4 regions of the Pannonibacter sp. Q-1 genome follow, and region 1 is predicted to be linked to each of the others. Evidence: riboswitches for the same ligand, from Rfam matches in the RefSeq annotation. Region 1 holds a riboswitch; each other region holds the start of a gene.
The links. Region 1 has a riboswitch for cobalamin ahead of nrdH (glutaredoxin-like protein NrdH). Riboswitches for the same ligand answer to the same signal wherever they lie in the genome.

Region 2: it holds a riboswitch for cobalamin, as region 1 does, so the genes downstream of both, cobU (bifunctional adenosylcobinamide kinase/adenosylcobinamide-phosphate guanylyltransferase) here and nrdH (glutaredoxin-like protein NrdH) in region 1, are expected to answer to the same signal.
Region 3: it holds a riboswitch for cobalamin, as region 1 does, so the genes downstream of both, ACVNHC_RS04080 (energy-coupling factor ABC transporter permease) here and nrdH (glutaredoxin-like protein NrdH) in region 1, are expected to answer to the same signal.
Region 4: it holds a riboswitch for cobalamin, as region 1 does, so the genes downstream of both, ACVNHC_RS18495 (DUF1636 family protein) here and nrdH (glutaredoxin-like protein NrdH) in region 1, are expected to answer to the same signal.

Annotation. Positions count from the first base shown of each region.
Region 1 is NZ_JBSXNB010000005.1:108,285-110,475, forward strand. It holds gene nrdE (class 1b ribonucleoside-diphosphate reductase subunit alpha) at 1-194, opposite strand, end outside; gene nrdI (class Ib ribonucleoside-diphosphate reductase assembly flavoprotein NrdI) at 188-586, opposite strand; gene nrdH (glutaredoxin-like protein NrdH) at 609-830, opposite strand; cobalamin riboswitch at 1,121-1,335, opposite strand; gene ACVNHC_RS15425 (pseudoazurin) at 1,407-1,868, opposite strand; gene ACVNHC_RS15430 (ABC transporter ATP-binding protein) at 1,865-2,191, opposite strand, start outside.
Region 2 is NZ_JBSXNB010000002.1:590,905-593,095, reverse strand. It holds tRNA gene ACVNHC_RS06695 (tRNA-Asn) at 70-145, opposite strand; cobalamin riboswitch at 417-639, shown strand; gene cobU (bifunctional adenosylcobinamide kinase/adenosylcobinamide-phosphate guanylyltransferase) at 775-1,347, shown strand; gene cobW (cobalamin biosynthesis protein CobW) at 1,344-2,191, shown strand, end outside.
Region 3 is NZ_JBSXNB010000002.1:22,968-25,158, reverse strand. It holds gene ACVNHC_RS04085 (NHLP leader peptide family natural product precursor) at 1-137, shown strand, start outside; gene ACVNHC_RS04080 (energy-coupling factor ABC transporter permease) at 194-874, opposite strand; cobalamin riboswitch at 923-1,142, opposite strand; gene ACVNHC_RS04075 (hypothetical protein) at 1,414-2,191, shown strand, end outside.
Region 4 is NZ_JBSXNB010000006.1:311,052-313,242, forward strand. It holds gene preA (NAD-dependent dihydropyrimidine dehydrogenase subunit PreA) at 1-546, shown strand, start outside; cobalamin riboswitch at 865-1,081, shown strand; gene ACVNHC_RS18495 (DUF1636 family protein) at 1,117-1,569, shown strand; gene ACVNHC_RS18500 (ABC transporter ATP-binding protein) at 1,566-2,191, shown strand, end outside.

The sequences.
Region 1 (2,191 bases):
AAATACTGGCGCGCGGCCTCGCGGTCCTTCTCGAACTGGATCTTCCCCTCATCATCATAGAGGTTCAGCATCGCGTTCAGCGCGTGATAGTCCAGCGCCGTGGACTGGCGGGCATTGCTGCCGCCGGAAGCCGGGGCAACGGCTGCGGAGTGGGTCTTTGCGCCCGCGTCCTGCGGGGAATCCGTGTCTAGCATGTCCAAAACCGTTCCAGTCCGAGGGTGACGTTCTCGACATCCTCCGCCGTGCCCAGAAGCTCGAACCTGTAGAGGAACGGCACGTTGCACTTGGCGGAAATGATGTTGCCGGCGATGGCATAGCCTTCGCCGAAATTGGTGTTGCCCGCTGCGATGACGCCGCGGATGAGCTTGCGGTTCTGCTCCTCGTTGAGAAAGCGGATCACCGGTTTCGGCACCGCGCCCTTCGCCGTGCCGCCGCCATAGGTCGGCGTCACCAGCACGAAGGGCTCGCTCACGAGGGGCACGGGCGCGCTGGCGTCCACGGGCAGGCGGATGGCGTCAGTCCCGAGCTTCTCGACGAAGCGGCGGGTGTTTTCCGACGTGCTGGAAAAATAGACGAGCCTGCCCATGGTGCATGCGCCCTTCAGTGGTTCAGCCGAGGCCGCCGATCAGGTCCGGACGGAAACCGGCCCAGTGGTTTTCACCGGCGACAACCACCGGCACCTGACGGTAGCCAAGGCCGGTCACGTAGTCATAGGCCGCCGTGTCTTCGGAAATGTCCACCAGCGTGTAGTCGATGCCCTTGCGCTCCAGGGCGCGGGTGGTGGCATTGCACTGGACGCAGGCGGGCTTGCTGTAGACGGTGACGGTCATCGGTCGATCCTCATATGACGGACGTGACAAAGGGTTCGGCCACGCTTCTGCGCAGCCGGAGGCAGATAAAAACTCAAGGACAATTCCCGCGCTGCGGCACCCGGAGCAATCCGGTGGAGCGGAGGAAAACGGGCCGCAGGTGACTACCCGGGCGGAAACTCGAAAACGGCTCTCTTGATCATGCCTGCACCCCGAAGCACTGCTGCCGAAGCAGATGGCACGGACCAGAGGGAGCGGACAGCCCGGCAGAGCCGGACATGAACTGACCACACCCCTCCGGCACCCCGCCGGTGGACGTTACGCTCAAGGCAGGTCTCCTGGCTCACGGGTCATCACGCCGCCCCGCCTTCCCAAGCCTTGCGGCCAAGTGGCAGAATGGGACGAACGCTCACCGTTCACAGTTGCGGGGGCAGCCTGGGAATTGCCGGATTTCCGCCGGGTTCACCCTGTTCCCGTCTTAGCTCATCGGCGTTTCCGCCGGAGAACCCTGAACAGGACTCAACATAGCGCAGATTCGATTTTTATCAATCCCTATGTGAGCCGACACAGGATACCCACAACATGTAGTTATCTGGCTCAGAGGCCGGAGCGGGCCAAAATCTCTTCAAAGCGCTTGAGGGAAGCGGGGGGAACGCTTGGATCCGGGAAGCCCTCGGGCCGGGCGGCATCGCCAACCCGAATCACCATCACCATGCCCATGGTATAGTGCGGTGAGCATTTGATGCCATAGAGCCCCGGTTGATCAAAGGTGATGGAAATCTCCTCGTTGATCTTGCCGGTGAAACCGGCAAAGCCCTCGGGCACCATTGTGGCAATGGAAGCGGCATTGTGGCTCTTGTGGCCAACCCGGAAGGTCACCGTATCGCCCGGCGCGATCTGCACGAAATCGGGCTCGAACACCATGGAGCCATGGGCGCCCCGGTTCAGCATCTGGACGTCGACAGTCCCGGCGCGGGTTGCGGCGGTGCTTGCCACGAGCAGGGACTGGGCAGAAACAAAGCTGAGGAAAAGGGTGCGGGCGAGGCTGCGCATCATCATGCTGCGGCTCCTTGAAGCGGGTGTTTGCGGCGGCGGCTGGATGGCCGGGCATACCGGATATGGCACTCGCCCTCCGGTCCTGTTTCCACCGTGGCCTCGACCTTGAAGACCCTGGCCAGAAGATCGGGGGTGAGAATGCTGCCGGGACAGCCCTGCGCAGCGATCCGGCCAGCGTCCATCACGATCAGCCGGTCGCAGAACATGGCCGCGTGATTGAGGTCATGCAGCGCGGCAATGACGCTGAGCCTCTGCGAGCTGACAAGATCCAGCAGGCCGATCTGGTGCTCGATGTCGAGGTGATTGGTGGGTTCATCCAGGATGAG
Region 2 (2,191 bases), on a different contig from region 1:
GCCGCACAAACGCAAAAAGCCTTGCCGTTGCTGGCAAGCCTTGGATTTTATCCAGGGAAGAGAAAAGGTTGGCTCCGCGAGCAGGACTCGAACCTGCGACCATTCGATTAACAGTCGAACGCTCTACCAACTGAGCTATCGCGGATCACCAGAAGGGCAGTGCCCTTTGCGGTGGCGGCTGTGTGCGCCGCCGTCGGTGAGAGGCGTATAACAAAGGCCTTGAGCATTTGCCAAGCCCTTTCTTCAAGAAAGTTTTCCACAGGGGCGGCTTTGGCGGAAATCTGCGGTCTTTCAACGGCTTGGGCCAGTGGATAACCCATCCGTGCCGGTGCTTGCACCCATTGCCCGGGATAAGGGGGCGGCGATTGCGCCGCAGAGGTGCCCAAAGGGCGTCCTTGCTGAGGTGCCGCCAAGCCGTTACAAGGAGAGGATCAGGTTCCCCGGCGGGCCAAGCCCAAGGGGATGAAACGGGAATGCGGTGCGGAGCGACTCAATCCGGGGCTCCAAAGCCGCAGCTGCCCCCGCAACTGTCAGCGGAGAATCTTGCCGCCTCATGCCACTGCAAGGAAGTCCTTGCGGGAAGGCGCGGCAAGGTGAAGACCCGCGAGCCAGGAGACCGGCCTGATGTGGTGCAACCCCAAGGCCGCCGGGTGGGCGGACCGGAGGACCTGACATGATTTCTACTCCCCCAGACCGGGCGGATGGCAGGGCGCATTGCGCCCGCGCGTCCGCAAGAGAGCCCGACGCTGCCATGCCGCAAGCCAGCCGTTGACCATGGCGCAGGCTGAAGGGCTGGGGGCCGCATCTTCCGTTCTGGTGACGGGGGGCGCACGCTCCGGCAAAAGCAGATATGCAGAGCAGCTGATCCTCGGAAGCGGGCTTGAGCCTGTCTATGTGGCGACATCCGCCGCATGGGACGGGGAAATGGAAGCCCGCATCGGCCTGCACCGCGCCCGCCGCGGGGCGGACTGGCGCACCATCGAGGATAAGGGCGGCATCGGCGCGGATCTGACGGACGTGCTCCGGCGCGAAGCCCTGCCCGGACGGGCGGTGCTGGTCGATTGCCTGACGCTCTGGCTCACCAATCTGATGATGGCCGGGGCAGACCTTGCTGCCGCCACGCAGGCGCTTTGCGCGCTTGTGCCCAATCTGCCTGCGCCTGTTGTTTTCGTTTCGAATGAAGTGGGCCTCGGCATCGTGCCGGACAACGCCATGGCGCGTCAGTTCCGCGATGCGCAGGGCCGTCTCAATCAGGAGCTTGCTGCCGTCTGCACCCGGGTGGTCTTCGTGGCCGCCGGTCTGCCGCTCGTGCTCAAGCCTTCCTCCCAACCGGATATCTCCCTATGACCGATTTTCAGACCCCTGCCGTGGCCAAGATCCCGGCCACCATCATCACCGGCTTTCTGGGCGCGGGCAAGACGACCCTCATCCGCAATCTCCTGACCAACGCGGGGGGGCGGCGTATTGCGCTGATCGTCAACGAGTTCGGCGACATGGGTTTTGACGGCTCGCTGCTGGATGGCTGCGCCGACCCTTCCTGCTCTGCCGATGATGTGGTGGAGCTGACCAACGGCTGCATCTGCTGCACCGTGGCCGATGATTTCCTGCCTGCGATGGAAATGCTGCTGGCACGCGAGACGCCGCCGGATCACATCGTCATCGAGACCTCGGGCCTCGCGCTGCCCCAGCCGCTGGTGCGGGCCTTCACCTGGCCCAGCGTCAAGACGCGGGTGACGGTGGATGGTGTTGTCACCGTGCTGGATGCGGCAGCTCTCGCCGAAGGGCGGATCGTGCTGGACGAGGAAGCCCTTGCCGCGCAGCGCACTGCCGACGAAACGCTGGATCATGACAATCCGGTTGAAGAGCTTTTCCACGATCAGCTCGCCTGCGCCGATCTGGTGGTGCTGAACAAGGCTGATCTGGTGGATGACCACGCATTGGAGCATATCCGTGAGCATATCGCCGAAGATGTCCGCGCCGGGGTGGAGATCATTGCCGCTGAAAAGGGCTCGCTGCCCATCGACGTGCTGCTGGGCCGCTCCTCTGCTGCCGAGGATGATCTGGCTGCCCGCCGTGCGCATCATCACCACCATCATGATGATGACCACGATCACGATGATGACCATGACCATGACCATGACCATGACCATGACCATGATGATCATGATCACCATCACGACGACTTCGAGAG
Region 3 (2,191 bases), on a different contig from region 1:
TTCTGCCGCGCCGCATCGAAGCTGATGAACTGCCGGACGAGCTGCTCGATTACGCCTCCGGCGGCGCCTACAAGGGCTGCAAGGGCGACGGCTGGACCCAGGACAAGCTGGGCCGCATCGGCATCGATCCTTTTTGATCAGATCATGTGCATGGAGGCCGGGAGTCCCCCGGCCTCTTTCTCATGCCAAAGGTTCAGCCCGCCACATGAAGCCTTGCGTTGAACAGCGGGCTGCGGCTCAGCTGCTTCAAGGCTTTTGCACCGGCCAGCACGCCAAGATCCACCAGCGGCTCCAGAATGATCACGGTCATGTAGGCCGCACCGAAGCTGGCCACATCCGCCAGGTTCTCCGCTGAGAAGCCATGGCCATAGATGGCCCAGAAGGCCACCCAGGCGACGATGCCGCCCTGATAGGCGGTGGAAAGCGCCAGCGCCTGCGAATATTTCAGGTCCACATAAGGCGTTGACGGCGCAATGATTCGCTTCGCCAGCAGGCTGATGCCAAAGAGCGGCACCAGCAGCGTGGTGACATTCATGCCGTATTGCGGCAGATCGAAGGGCGCAAAGAACAGTCCCTGGATCAGCAACCCGGCCGCAAGGCCGATGGCCGCCGCCCCTGCCCCGAACAGCAGCAGCAGGGTCGAGCCGAGAATCAGATGCACCTCCGACACGCCCACGGGGTGATGCGGCAGCACCTCGAAGAAGCAGAACACAAGCGCAGTCGTCATGATGCTGCGCAGGAGAAGCGGAATGGCGCCGCCATTGGTCCGCAGGTCGTCAACGGCGAGTTTTGCCGCAAGCCCGAAAGCCGCTGCCGCCGTGCCATAACTCAGGATGATCTTCGCGCCTTCAACGACGCCTTCTTCGATATGCATGCTCGTTCCTTTCTGCGCCCGCCGCGCATGGGACTGGGTGGGGCTTTGCGCCCGGTCATGTGATGGACAGGTATCCTGGCTCACGGTTCACTGCTTCGCCTGCCTTCCCAGCCTTTTGGGGCCAGTGGCATCGGGGCGTCGCTCGCCGTTTACAGTTGCGGGGGCAGCCGGGGAATCAGGCCTTGCCTCATGTGCAAGCCCTTCACCCCGTTCCCTGATTTTTGCCGCAGCAGACCTCGTCTGTGCAACCCATCAGCGGCACTCTAGCTCACGCGGAAACAATGCCAAAGCATTTGTGCAGGCGCGCAAGGCCTCCACACACCGGCAAAAAGTATGAGCCTGCCGCGGCAAAGCGCCGTGAAATCGCCCCCTTTGACAGATCATTTCACAAAGCCGTTATGCCGGAGTAGTTTAACCTGCCTTACGGACGGTCATGTTCCGGCCAAAGACCTGTGTGTGACGCAAGTCACGGACCCGGATGGCAAGGTTGGGACATGGTTCCGGCGGTTTAGATTTCAGTTCTCAATCTGGAGCTTCAAATGCGATCCTTTCTGATGCGCGGTGTCAGCGCTTCTGTCATGACCCTGGTGCTGGCCCACGGCGCACTGGCCTTCGAAGCGACCGGCAATGACATTGCCGACGCCTTCCTGACCCGTCTTGAAGCCGGGGAAGTGAAGGTTCTGTCGGTCAGCGGCGTCTCTGAGGATGGCAGCGAGGTCACCATTGAAGACGTCGCCCTCGAAGGCAAGACGCCGGATGACGGCTCGGGCTCCATCGGCATCATCACGCTGACCAACGGTGTGGTGCAGGCTGACGGCACCATGACCCTGGACGGCCTCGCCTTCGAGGAAGCCTATCTGGAAGACAAGACGGGCACGGCCGTTTCTGTGGCCTCTTTCGTTGCCAGCGAGGTGGTCCTGCCCCCGGCCGACGGCTCCAAGTCCTTCGAGGATGTGGCCGATTACAAGAGCATCGAGGCCGAAGGCATCGAGATTACGGAAGGCGACATCACCAAGGCGCGCCTGGAATCGGCCTATGCCGCCATCAACAGCCGCGAAGGCAACCTGCCGACCTCGGGCGAACTGACCCTTTCCGGCCTGACCATGGCCGTATCGGAAATGGATGCCTCCTCGGAAAAGCAGCTGACAGATCTGGGTTACGAGACCGTCAGCGCTGATCTGTCGACCGACTTCAAGTGGGATCCGGTGACCGGGGTTCTGGATCTGCAGAAGCTGGACATCACCGCCGCTGACATTGGCGGTGTTTCCCTCGCTGTCCAGATCGGCGGTTTCACCAAGGAAGTGGCCGAAAAGCTGT
Region 4 (2,191 bases), on a different contig from region 1:
CTGCCCATTTCCGGCATCGGCGGGGTTACCACATGGCGCGATGCGGCGGAGTTCATTGCGCTGGGTGCCGGCAACGTGCAGGTCTGTACCGCCGCCATGACCTATGGCTTCAAGATCGTCGAGGAGATGATCGAGGGCCTGAAGGACTGGATGGGCGAGGCCGGCTACGAGCGGATATCGGACTTCTCCGGCCGCGCGGTGCCCAATGTCACCGACTGGCGCTACCTCAACCTCAACTACATCGCCAAGGCGAAGATCGACGAGGACCTCTGCATCAAGTGCGGCCGCTGCCACATCGCCTGCGAGGACACCTCGCATCAGGCGATCACCAGCATGGTGGACGGGGTGCGCAAGTTCGAAGTGATCGACGAAGAATGCGTCGGCTGCAATCTCTGCGTCTCGGTCTGCCCGGTGGAAAATTGCATCACCATGGAACCAATGGCCACCGGAACCGTTGATCCACGGACGGGCCGTTCCGTCTCTGGGGACTATGCCAACTGGACGACACATCCGAACAACCCCAGCGCCCGCATCGCCGCCGAGTGATTAAGCCCCCGGAGAGCTTTGCTCAACGGAAACTGTTCAAGCACTGCGGCGCCTGAGCGTTCCAAGTCTTGATGCGTCAGCATCTTAAGACTTGGCGTAAAGGCACAGCCTTTTGGCGGCATCCCTGCCCCCGGGATACCGTCCACCCCAGCTCGATGAGAGGCGACTCCCCCGGCTGCCGGCATAGGCAGCCGGGGATTTTTTTATCCAGTCGCAGCTCTCATGTTGTAATGTTATCTTATTACATATATCACTGCCGCCGTATGAAGACCCATCCTGAATCTATGACGATGGAGCTTGACAGGAAGGACGGCGGCTTTGATCATCTGCGGCGATGGTTCCCGGCTGGCAAAGCCTTGGCCGGGTGAAAAGGGAACACGGTACGGTGTAGCCAACAGGCGCCAAGTCCGTGACTGCCCCCGCAACTGTAGGCGGCGAGCGACCCCGGGTGATCCACTGTTCCACCGAGGAACGGGAAGGACCGGGCAAGCGGCGACCCGCAAGTCAGGAGACCTGCCATCACAGCAGACCTCAAACCGCCGGGCGGGGTGTCCCGGAAGGAGCATAGCCATGACCATTCAGGGACCGGCCTTGGCCGGAACACCTGTGCCTGCGCCCGTGCAGGCGATTCCTGACAAGGAAGGGGCACCCCCCTCCCATCATCTCACCATCTGCGTCACCTGCCGTGACACGCAAACCGGCGAACGGCCCGGCCAGAGCCTTGGCACCGCTCTTGCCGCTGCGCTGCGGCAGGACACGCATTGGGCCGTTTCCGGCGTTGAATGCATGGCCGCCTGCAGCCAGCCCTGCGCTGTCGCACTGACGTCGCCGGGCAAGACCGGATGGCTGTTCGGCAACCTGACGCTGGACGACGTGCCGGATATCACCGCTTTCGCCCGCCAGTATCACGGCCTTGCCGATGGCTGGAGCAAGGCCTCCGAGCGTCCGGGCCGGATGGCGAAGACGGCGCTGGCCCGCATTCCCGCACCCGGCCGCACAACCGCCTTCGAGCCTGCCGCGTGAGCGCGCCGTTCTTCGAGGCTGACACTCTCGGCTGGGGGCCGCGCGGACGCCCTGCCCTCCTCTCCGGGATCAGCTTCACCGTCAATCAGGGTGAGATGCTGGCCATTTGCGGTGCCAATGGTGCGGGCAAGTCGTCGCTGCTGCGGCTGCTGTACCGCTTCCACAAACCGCAGACCGGCGATGTGCGGCTGGAAGGCACGAGCCTGTGGGCCATGTCGAGCCGTGACACGGCCCGCCGCATTGCCGTGGTGCTGCAGGAGCAGCCGACGGATTTTGCCCTCACCGTGCGCCAGATCGTCAGCCTCGGCCGCCTGCCGCATCAGCGCGGACTGGCTTCGGCCGGAGCGCGTGACGGCGAGGTGGTGGAGCATGCCCTGGCCCGGCTGCATCTGACGGCGCTGAGCGAACGGTCCTTCGGCACGCTGTCCGGCGGGGAGCGCCAGCGCGTGCTGGTGGCCCGTGCGCTGGCGCAGGAACCGCGCCTGCTCATCCTTGATGAGCCGACGAACCATCTCGACATCCGCCACCAGCTGGAGCTGATGGCGCTTTTACGCGGCCTGCCGCTGACGGTGATCACCACCCTGCATGACCTGACGCTGGCCGCCGAACATGCCGACCGGGT